3 regions of the Micromonospora sp. NPDC005161 genome follow, and region 1 is predicted to be linked to each of the others. Evidence: riboswitches for the same ligand, from Rfam matches in the RefSeq annotation. Region 1 holds a riboswitch; each other region holds the start of a gene.
What was found. A riboswitch is a leader RNA that binds a small molecule or an ion and turns the genes downstream of it on or off. The one in region 1 is predicted to bind cyclic di-AMP.
Positions count from the first base shown of each region.

Region 2: linked by a shared signal. The riboswitch ahead of ACWD5O_RS10365 (coiled-coil domain-containing protein) and the one ahead of ACWD5O_RS04745 (C39 family peptidase) in region 1 are both predicted to bind cyclic di-AMP.
Region 3: linked by a shared signal. The riboswitch ahead of ACWD5O_RS02575 (C40 family peptidase) and the one ahead of ACWD5O_RS04745 (C39 family peptidase) in region 1 are both predicted to bind cyclic di-AMP.

Region 1 is NZ_JBSFYQ010000003.1:202,310-205,576, forward strand. Features, by position in the region: gene ACWD5O_RS04735 (hypothetical protein) at 1-356, shown strand, start outside; gene ACWD5O_RS04740 (hypothetical protein) at 505-1,269, shown strand; cyclic di-AMP (ydaO/yuaA leader) riboswitch at 1,562-1,703, shown strand; gene ACWD5O_RS04745 (C39 family peptidase) at 1,930-2,775, shown strand; gene ACWD5O_RS04750 (alpha/beta fold hydrolase) at 2,941-3,267, shown strand, end outside.
Region 2 is NZ_JBSFYQ010000008.1:75,807-79,073, forward strand. Features, by position in the region: gene ACWD5O_RS10360 (YibE/F family protein) at 1-1,035, shown strand, start outside; cyclic di-AMP (ydaO/yuaA leader) riboswitch at 1,202-1,332, shown strand; gene ACWD5O_RS10365 (coiled-coil domain-containing protein) at 1,337-2,356, shown strand; gene ACWD5O_RS10370 (carbonic anhydrase) at 2,412-3,140, opposite strand.
Region 3 is NZ_JBSFYQ010000002.1:88,844-92,110, forward strand. Features, by position in the region: gene dcd (dCTP deaminase) at 1-332, shown strand, start outside; gene ACWD5O_RS02575 (C40 family peptidase) at 419-1,459, opposite strand; cyclic di-AMP (ydaO/yuaA leader) riboswitch at 1,472-1,607, opposite strand; gene ACWD5O_RS02580 (lysozyme family protein) at 1,838-2,317, shown strand; gene ACWD5O_RS02585 (N-acetylmuramoyl-L-alanine amidase) at 2,366-3,267, shown strand, end outside.

The DNA of each region.
Region 1 (3,267 bases):
CGACGCGGATACTGACCAGCCTCGCCGTGGTCGCCGCCCTGGCCCTCGGCTCGGGCGCGTCACCCGCGTCGGCCGCCCCGCCCGCCTCGGCCGTCCCGCTGCCCACCTCGGTGGTGTCCTCGGGCTCTCCGTCGTCCGGATGGGTCGCCCCCACGGGCGCCGCCGATCTCGCGGCTCCGGTCGCTGTCGACCACGCCGCCCCGCCGATCTCGCCGGACGCGCCCCCGGCGGCGCCCGCCGTCGAGGCCGCCGTGCCGGCGGAGGCCGGCGCCTCCGCGGTCGGGACCGGTCCGCGGCGATCGCCGCGCACCGCCGATCCGGCCACCCGGGCGTCCCGGGCCCCGCCGAGGCTCTGAGCCACCGGGACGACGTCCCGTCACCACGCCTGTCGATCACGTACCTCCGCACACCCCGCCCGTCGGCCCGTGGCCCGCCACGGTGATCCCGGCCCGGGTCGGCCGTGCGGCTCCCCACCGCAGCGATCTTCCCCCCGAGGTGCCGTTCATGGAGACCGTCCTCTACCGGTTCCTGACCGAGGTTCCGCAGGCCGCCGCCATCTGGTCGGCACTGTTCCTGTTGGCCCTGACCGTGCTCACCGTGCTGATCGCCCGCCCCGAGCGGGACCGGCCGACCGTCGAGGAGTCCCCGGCGCCCACGGCCCGGGAACTGGCCGCCGTCGAGGCGGCGGACCTGCACCGGTACGCCGAGGAGGTGGCCGTCGCCGCCGCCGGCGCGGCGCAGACCGCCCGCCGACGTCGCGCCGACTGGCTGGCCGCGCAGGAGGCGGCCGAGCGGGCCTGGGCCGGGTACGAGGAGGCGGACCGCGCCGCCCGCCGCTTCGCCGGCGCCGGTTCGCTGCCCACCCCGCGCACGCCGCGCTCCCCGACGGAGTACGCCGCCCGGGAGCGTTACCTGCACCGCGCGGCGATGGCGGCGCACTGGCGCGGCGACCTGTCGATGCGTCAGCTCACTGACGTTTTCGCACACCGCAACGGCTGGGATCCCCGACGGCACCCGGTCGAGCAGGAGGTGCTGCTGAGCCGCGCTGTCCGGGACGGCAGGTGGGTCGAGCACCGGGCCGCCGCCGAGCGCGAACGATCCACCTGGCGGGATGCGGAACTGGCCGCCGAGGCGGCCCGCACGCTCGCCGAGGAGGCGTACGCGGCGGCGGCCCGGTTGCGGCCGATCCGGGTGCCGGTCCGACCGGCGGTGACCGCGGCGGCCCGTCCGGCGACCGCGGCGCGCTGGCGCCCGGCGCGGGTGGGCTGACCGGAAATGCCCGACCGGGCGCGTGAGCCCGGTCACACCGGCGCCGGATCGGGCAGCTGGAACGGTCGGGCACAATGTTCGCGCAAATGCGGCGGCATTCTCGACGGCCTGTCCGGTTGTCGACCGGAGGCGACACCGTAACCGGTTGTCCCATCGAGTCACGTCAGTGGCAATACGCGCAGAAATTGGCGCATGATTTCAGGTTTACGCAGGTGAACCTGGCTTGGCAGGGCCTGAGCCGGCCAGTAGTGTCGTCCCGTCCGGTGCGGTAACCGTTCGCAAGAGGCGACGCCGCGCCGACCCGCTCAATCGTGATCAACGAACCGGGGACCCATCAGTAAGTCCGGGGTGAATCCGCGAGCCACGGCCCGCGGTAGGGCGATCTTCCCGCCCGAATCCGTCAGCTAACCCGGTAGGCGGTGTCGGAAGGAGTTCCATCCTCGTGCAGCACCTCTCCACCCCTCGGTTGTTTCCCCGCCTCCACGGCGCCGCGGTGCCCCCGCTCATCCGTCCGGTGAGCTGACCCCCCGGGTCACCGCCTCTTCCGCCCGGCCACGCCGGGCACACCCCTGAGCGGTTCACCACCCGCGGACCACGGTCCGCGCGCTGGCGCCTGTCCGGATACCGGTCCGGCCCGGTGTGCCGCTCTCCCCTCGATCCGTGGAGGACCCCGTGAAGCACACCCTGAAGCGTCAGCTCCGTCGTCTCGCCACCGAGCGCCCCTACCAGATCGTCGCCGCCTCCGCCGCGGCCCTGGCGCTCGCGACCACCACCGGCGCCCTGATCGCCGGCACCGACGACGCCCCGGCCAGCCAGCACACCGCGACCACGGTCGCCGAGATGCGCAGCGACACCGTCGCCTCCCGCGGCGAGGCTCGCGTCGCGGCCCCCTCGGCCAGCACCTCGCCGAGCACCGCCACCCCGACGGCCAGCGCCGCGTCGCCCGCCGCCAAGGCCACCGGCAACCCGGACCTGACCCGTAAGCCGGCGCCGAAGCCGCCCGCGACCAAGGTGCTCGACTACGACTACCAGGCGCAGAACACGTACTACAACTGTGGCCCGGCGGCCACCCGCAACGCGCTCAGCGCCACCGGGATCGACCGCACCCAGGACGAGCTCGGCGTCGAGCTGGGCACCACCGAGATGGGCACCAACTCGGCCCTGGACACCACCCGGGTGCTCAACGCCGAGGTGAAGGGCTCCCCGTACCGGACCCGGATGTTCACCGGCGCGCCCAGCCCGGCCCAGATGGACCGGCTCCAGGCCGACGTGGTCACGGCGATCACCGCCGGCCGAGGCGTGGTGGCCAACGTCGTCGGCGACGCCACCGACACCGATGGTGGCTGGCACTCCTACGGCGGCGGGCACTACATCGCCGTGGTGGGTTACAAGGACAACGGCCGGACCGTGCGGATCGCCGACTCGGCGAACGCCGCCGACCCGTCGTACTGGATCACCACGATCGACCTGGCGAACTGGATCGCCACTCGGGGTTACTCCGCCTGACCCGGGCGCAGCCGCCGCGGGCGCCGTCCCCCACAAGGGGCCGGCGCCCGCGGCGTTTTCTCACGTGGTCGGCGGCCGGTGAAGCCGTACCGCGCGAGGTGGTTCGCCGTCGTCCCGCCGACGAGGCCTCTCGTACCCGCCGGCGAACCGTGGGAGACTGCGGCCGTGGTGGATGAATCGGGTGGTCACACCGGCCGCGGGCCGGTCCTGCTGCTGCTGCACGGAATGGGGGCGACCGGCGACGTCTGGCTGCCCTGGGCGCCGCTGCTGGAGCAGCACTGGCCGGGGCGGTGGCTGGCACCGGACCTCGCCGGTCACGGCTGGTCGGCGCCGCTGCCGTCGTACTCCTTCGCCGGGTTCGCCGAGCGGATCGCCCACGGCCTCGCCCCCGACGACCGGATCGTCGTGCTCGGGCACTCGCTGGGCGGGGTGGTCGGCCTGGCGCTGGCCGCCCGCGCCGCCGGATCGCCGGTGGACGCGGTGGTCGGGCTG
Region 2 (3,267 bases), on a different contig from region 1:
CGGGTCGAGGTCGACGACGAGGTCATCCTGGTGGAGCTGACCGACCCGACCGATCCGACCGCCAGCAGTTGGAACATCGCCGAACACCAGCGCGGCGCGCCGCTGCTGTGGCTGGCGGTGATCTTCGCCGCCGCGATCGTCGCGTTCGGCCGGTGGCGGGGCCTGGCCGCTCTGGCCGGGTTGGCCGCCAGCTTCGCCATCCTGCTCACCTTCGTGCTGCCCGGAATCGGCGCCGGCCGGTCGCCGCTGCTGGTAGCGGTGGTCGGTGCCGCGCTGATCATGTTCGTGGTGCTCTACCTGACGCACGGGGTCAGCGCGCAGACCTCGGTCGCGGTGCTCGGCACCCTGGGCAGCCTGGTCCTCACCGGCGTACTGGCCACCATCGTCAGCGGCGCCACGCACCTCACCGGCTTCGGCAGCGAGGACGCCACCACCCTGTCGATGTTCCAGGCCGACGTGGACCTGCACGGCCTGCTGCTCGCCGGGATCATCATCGGCTCGCTCGGGGTGCTCGACGACGTGACCGTCACCCAGGCGGCCACCGTGACCGAGCTGGCCAACGCCAACCCCGGGCTGACCCGGTTGCAGCTCTACCGGGCGGCGACCCGGGTCGGCCGGGCGCACATCGCCTCCACCGTCAACACCATCGTGCTGGCGTACGCGGGCGCCTCGTTGCCGCTGCTGCTCCTGCTCACCGCTGACTCGCGACCGATCGGGCAGATCCTGACCAGCGAGTTCCTCGCGCAGGAGATCGTCCGCAGCGGGGTCGCCACGCTCGGGCTGATCGCCGCCGTACCGCTGACCACCGGGCTGGCCGCGATGGTGACCGCAGCCGGCCGGCAGACCACCGCGCCCGCCGCCGAAGCGCCCGCCCCGCGACCCCAGCCCGACCGCGCCGAGGCACTGGCGGCGCTGAGCTCCCCGCGCACGGATCGGCCCGACCTCACGTCGCCCGACCCGACGCGGACCACACCCTCATCCACCGCCACCAACCGGTGGCCAGAGCCGAACAGGAGCACGGATACGGCATGGTGACACTCCTCAACGTGACCACGTCGGGCGTCCGCCCTGAGAACCGCATCACTGGTCACTCAGCGCCATGGCGAAATGACGCTTTTAGTCGGTATCAGGGCGTAGCTCAGCCGGTGGGCTCTCGGGTAACCTCACTGCCGGTTACCGATGAAGGCGCGAAGCGGCGCCTGCGGTGCCACCGCCCAATCGCCAACCGGCGAGCCGGGAACCCAGGTACGTGGGGTGAATCCGCGACAGCGGTAGGGGCCACTTCCGCCCCGAACCCGTCAGCTAACCCGGTCGGCGGTCGACGGAAGGGAACATTGTGACGGCACCCCTACGCCGCTGGTTGACACCCGTGGTGGCCGTGATCGCCGCACTGACCGTGCTCGCCGGGCCCCTCCCGGCGCAGGCCGCCCCGACGACCCCCACACCGTCCGGGCACGAGGAGGACGGCGAGCCCCAGCTGCTCAACGACGTGATCGAGCAGACCAACCGCAAATTCTCCGCGGCCAAGTCCAAACTGAACACGTCGAAGAAGAAGCAGCTGCAGCTGGCGCTGGAGGTCGACCGGGCCAAGGCCGACCTGAACGCACTGGCGCCGCAGGTCGGGCAGATCGCCGCCCAGTCGTACCGCACCGGCCGGATCGGCCCGCTGGCGATGCTGCTGGAGAGCGAAGCCCCGGACTCGTTCGTCCAACGTGCCGCCGCGCTCGATGAGATGAACATGGTCAACGAGAAGAAGCTCGCCGAGGTCAACGCGGTGAAGACCCGCGCTGAGCAGGCCAAGCTGGCCCTCGACGCGGAGGTCCGCGAGCAGCAGAAGCAGACCGCCCTGATGGCCAAGGAGAAGCGCGAAGCGGACAAGGCCCTCGCCCTGGTCGGTGGGAAGGGCTTCACCGGCGGGCTGGTGTCGGCCACCTCACCGGTCGCCCGGCTCGGCCCGGGCCGGACCGCCGACGGCGACTGGAAGTCCGAGTCGTGCAGCCAGAACGACCCGACCACGTCCGGCTGCGTCACCCCGCGCACGCTGCACGCGTACAAGGAGGTCAAGCGGGCCGGATTCAACCGGTTCGTCGGCTGCTACCGATCCGGGGGGCCGTGGGAGCACCCGAAGGGCCGCGCCTGCGACTGGTCTCTGCAGAAGAGCGGCTTCAGCCCGTGGCACAACGAGGACACCCGGACGTACGGCAACAACGTCGCCGCGTTCCTCATCCGCAACGCCGACCGGCTCGGCATCTACTACGTGATCTGGAACCGGCAGATCTGGTTCCCGGCGACCGGCTGGAAGTCGTACAGCGGGCCGTCGAACCACACCGACCACGTACACATGTCGCTGCTCTGACCCACGCTCTCCGTCGAGGGCCGTTCCGCGTGACGCGGAGCGGCCCTCGACGCGTTCAGGCGGCGGGCGCGGCCGGACCGACCGGCGTGCTGGCGTCGATCGGTCCGTCGAGCGTCGTGGCCGGCACGGCGGCCACCGGACGCACCACTCCGGCGGCCAGCCGGTACGACACCCCTACCACCGCGCACCGCCCCCGCTCCACCTCGGTGGCCAGCACGGGCGACTGCCCGAGCAGCGCCTCGACGGTCTGTGCGATGTGGATGTCGACGATGCGGCCGATGTCGTCCACCCCCTCCGCCTCGGCCCGACGCAGGCTGGGCAGCACGGCGTCGACCACCGCGCCCAGGTGCCCCTGGGGCGGGTTGCCGGTGGCTGCCGACTCACGGGCGGCCTGCACCGCACCGCACGAGTCGTGGCCGAGCACCACCACCAGCGGGGTGCCGAGCACGGTCACCGCGTACTCCACGCTGCCCAGCACCTCCGGGCCGGTGGTGTGCCCGGCGGTACGGACCACGAACAGGTCGCCCAGCCCACGATCGAAGATGATCTCGGCGGCCAACCGTGAGTCGGAGCAGCCGACGATCACCGCGAAGGGGTGCTGCCCGTCGGCCACCGCGGCCCGGTGTCCGGCATCCTGGTTGGGGTGGCGGGGTGCGCCGCGGACGAAGCGCCGGTTCCCGGCGATCAGCTCGGCGTACGCCTGGGCCGGCTCGGTGAGTGCCGGCGTCGGGTCGGCAGTACGCTGCGAACCCGGCTGCTGGCCGGGTGTACCGGGACGGCTCATCCCCGCACCTCTTTCCACGCGTTGACCTGCTCAACCGACTCATCAGCGGGGCGGCGGCGGGCGCTGGTCCGGGTTCCACGGTCACACGCACCACAAGATGCGTCAAGTTATACGTGATATAGATTTC
Region 3 (3,267 bases), on a different contig from region 1:
CGACGCTCGAGGTCATCTCACTGGGCGACCAGCTCGCCGGCCGGCTGGAGGGCAAGTCGAGCCTGGGCCGGCTCGGTCTGCTCACGCACTCCACCGCCGGCTTCATCGACCCGGGCTTCTCGGGGCACGTGACGCTGGAGCTGTCCAACGTGGCGAACCTGCCGATCACCCTCTGGCCGGGCATGAAGATCGGGCAGCTCTGCATCTTCCGGCTCTCCTCGCCGGCCGAGCACCCGTACGGCTCGGTGGTGTACGGCTCGCGTTACCAGGGGCAGCGCGGGCCGACCCCGAGCCGCGCCTGGCAGCACTGGCGCACCTGGCCGACCCGCTGAAGCCACTCGTCGGGCAATGCGCCCGCCGTGTTAGTAAGGGGCCCCTCCTATACCGGAGGCGTTAAGAAGGGGCCCCTGCTTACATCTCAGCCTGGGCGGCCGTAGCTGTGGATCGGGCCGTCGTCGACCTTCTTCATCTTGATCGGCTGACCGGCCTGCGAGGCGTGCACGACCCAGCCATTACCCACGTACATCCCGACGTGGTGGATGTCGCTGTAGTAGAAGACCAGATCACCGGCGCGTAGGTTGGCCCGGCTGACGTCCTTGGTCACCCGGCTCTGCTGGGCGGCGTTGTGCGGCAGCGACACACCGGCCTTGGCCCAGGCGGCCAGCATCAACCCGGAGCAGTCGTACGAGTTCGGACCCTCGGCACCCCACACGTAGGGCTTGCCGATCTGGGCGCAGGCGAACTTGACGGCCACACCGGCACCGCCGCCGGGGTAGCTGGCCGGGCAGGGCGCCGGACGCAGCGGACCGCCGCCACCGTTGCCGTAAACCTTCAGGCGCAGCTTCTGCAGGCGGTCGATCTCGTCGTTGATCTGCTTCTTCTTGGCCGCCAGCTGGGCCTCGGTCCGGGTCAGCTGGGCCACCATCTCGTCCAGTGGCGCCTTCTGCGCGGCCAGTTGGTCACGCAGGTCGGCCACCTGCCGCACGTCCTGCTGCTGGTTGTGCGCAAACCGGTCGAGCATCTCGAGCTGCCCGACCACGTCGCTCGGTGACCGGCTGCCCAGCACGGCGTTGACGGTGGAGACGTTCTCGCCCTTGTACGCGCGCACAGCCAGGGAGCTGACCTTGTCCATCGCAGCGTCGACCTGGCGCTCCAGCGGGGCGATCCGGGCGGCCAGCGCGTTGGCCTGCTTGCGCTTCGCGGCCAGGTCGGCCCGGGTGGCGTTGTGCCGTTCGATGATCGGTTCGAGCTTGTTCCAGTCGGCGTCGATCTGGCGCTCGATCTCGGCGACGGAGGGGTCGGCGTGGGCCGCCGTGGCGCTGCCCGTCAGGACGACGGCAACGCCGACCAGGGCGGCGAGGGCGGTGGTGAAGCGGGACCAGCGTGAGCGCGGCACGATCGACGTCGGGCCGGCTGACGCCGACCGCTCGGACGACGGCCGCGGGGCATGGTGAGCCACCGGGTTCCGTACTCCTTCTTCCCGACCGCCTACCGGGTTAGCTGACGGGTTCGGGCGGGAAGGTGGACGCCCTACCGCAGTGGCTGCGGATTCACCCCAGAAACCTGGGTCCCCGGCTCGCTCGGAAGCGACTCGGCGGTGTCGGTCCGTTACCGCCCGGGTGGGCGGAGCTGCTGTCGGCCCGACGAATGACCAGAGTAGAGACGACCGTTACCGATCCGCAACCGGTGGGGCCGTGACACTCCGTACCGATTGCCGGCGACGACGGCCGGGAACGAAGGTTTCCTTCCACGAACCTCGGTAGGTCGAAAGGTATTGACGGGAGCCCCGGGCGGGGCGAAGGTGACCTCACTTCGCCCTTCAGATCTAGGGGGTTCGATGCACGGTCCAACCCTGTCCACCGGCCGGCGCGCGCTGCTCGCCGCCGCCGTGGTCGCCGCCGCGACCGCGGTTCCCCTACCCGCCGGCCCAGCCGTGGCCGCACCCACCGCCGACCGCCAGCAGCAGTACGCCGCCGCGGCGACCGAGTACGGCGTACCGGCCGACGTGCTGCTCGGCGTCTCCTATCTGGAGTCACGTTGGGACAGCAACGCCGGCACGCCGAGTACCAGCGGCGGCTACGGCCCGATGCACCTGACCGACGCCCGGCACGTGGCCGCCCTACCGGGGCGCAGCCACCACGACGCCGGCACCGAGGACCCGCGCGGCGACGACTCCCGCCCCGCACGGGAGATGGCGCCCCGACCCGCCGAGGATCCCGCGCCGCCCGCCGCAGCGTTGCAGACCATGGACGCCGCCGCCGCACTGACCGGCGCCGCCCCCGAGTCGCTGCGCACCGACCCGAGCGTCAACATCTGAGGCGGCGCGGCACTGCTGGCCGCGTACCAGCGGGAACTGGGCGCACCGGTGGGGGCCGGCACCGACCCGGCAGCCTGGTACGGCGCGGTGGCCCGCTACGCCGGCGCGGACAGCGCGGACGCCGCGGCGGCCTTCGCCGACGAGGTGTTCACCACCATCGGCGCCGGCGAGTCCCGGGTGACCGACGACGGCCAGCGGATCACGCTGCCGGCCCGGGCAATCCAACCGCAGCGCTCCTGGCTGGACCGGCTGGGACTGCGCCGGCTCGCCCGCCCCGACGGGCTGGAGTGCCCCCGCACCATCTCCTGCGAGTGGATCCCGGCGCCCTACGAGGCGTTCGGCGCCGGGAACTACGGCAACCACGACCTCTCCGACCGACCCGGCCGGCAGAAGATCGAGTACATCGTCATCCACGACACCGAGGCGAGCTGGGCGACCACGCTGCAACTCGTCCAGGACCCCACCTACGTGAGCTGGCACTACTCGCTGCGCTCGGTGGACGGGCACATCGCCCAGCACGTGAAGACCAAGGACGTCGGCTGGCACGCCGGCAACTGGTACGTCAACGCCAAGTCGATCGGGCTGGAACACGAGGGCTTCGCCGCGCAGGGCACCTGGTACACCGAGGCGATGTACCGGACCTCCGCCAAGCTGGTCCGGCACCTCGCCCTGCAGCTGGGGATCCCGCTGGACCGCCAGCACATCATCGGCCACGACAACGTGCCCGGCACCGTCGCCTCCACCGTGCGCGGGATGCACTGGGACCCGGGCCCGTACTGGGACTGGACGCACTACTTCACGCTGCTGCACGCGCCGCGGCTGGACACCGGCATCCCGGCCTCCGGGCTGGTCCGGATCGGCCCCGACTACGCCACCAACCAGCCGGCGTTCACCGGCTGCGTCACCGCCGGTGTGCCGTGCGCGCCGCGCGGCTCATCGTCGGTGGTGCT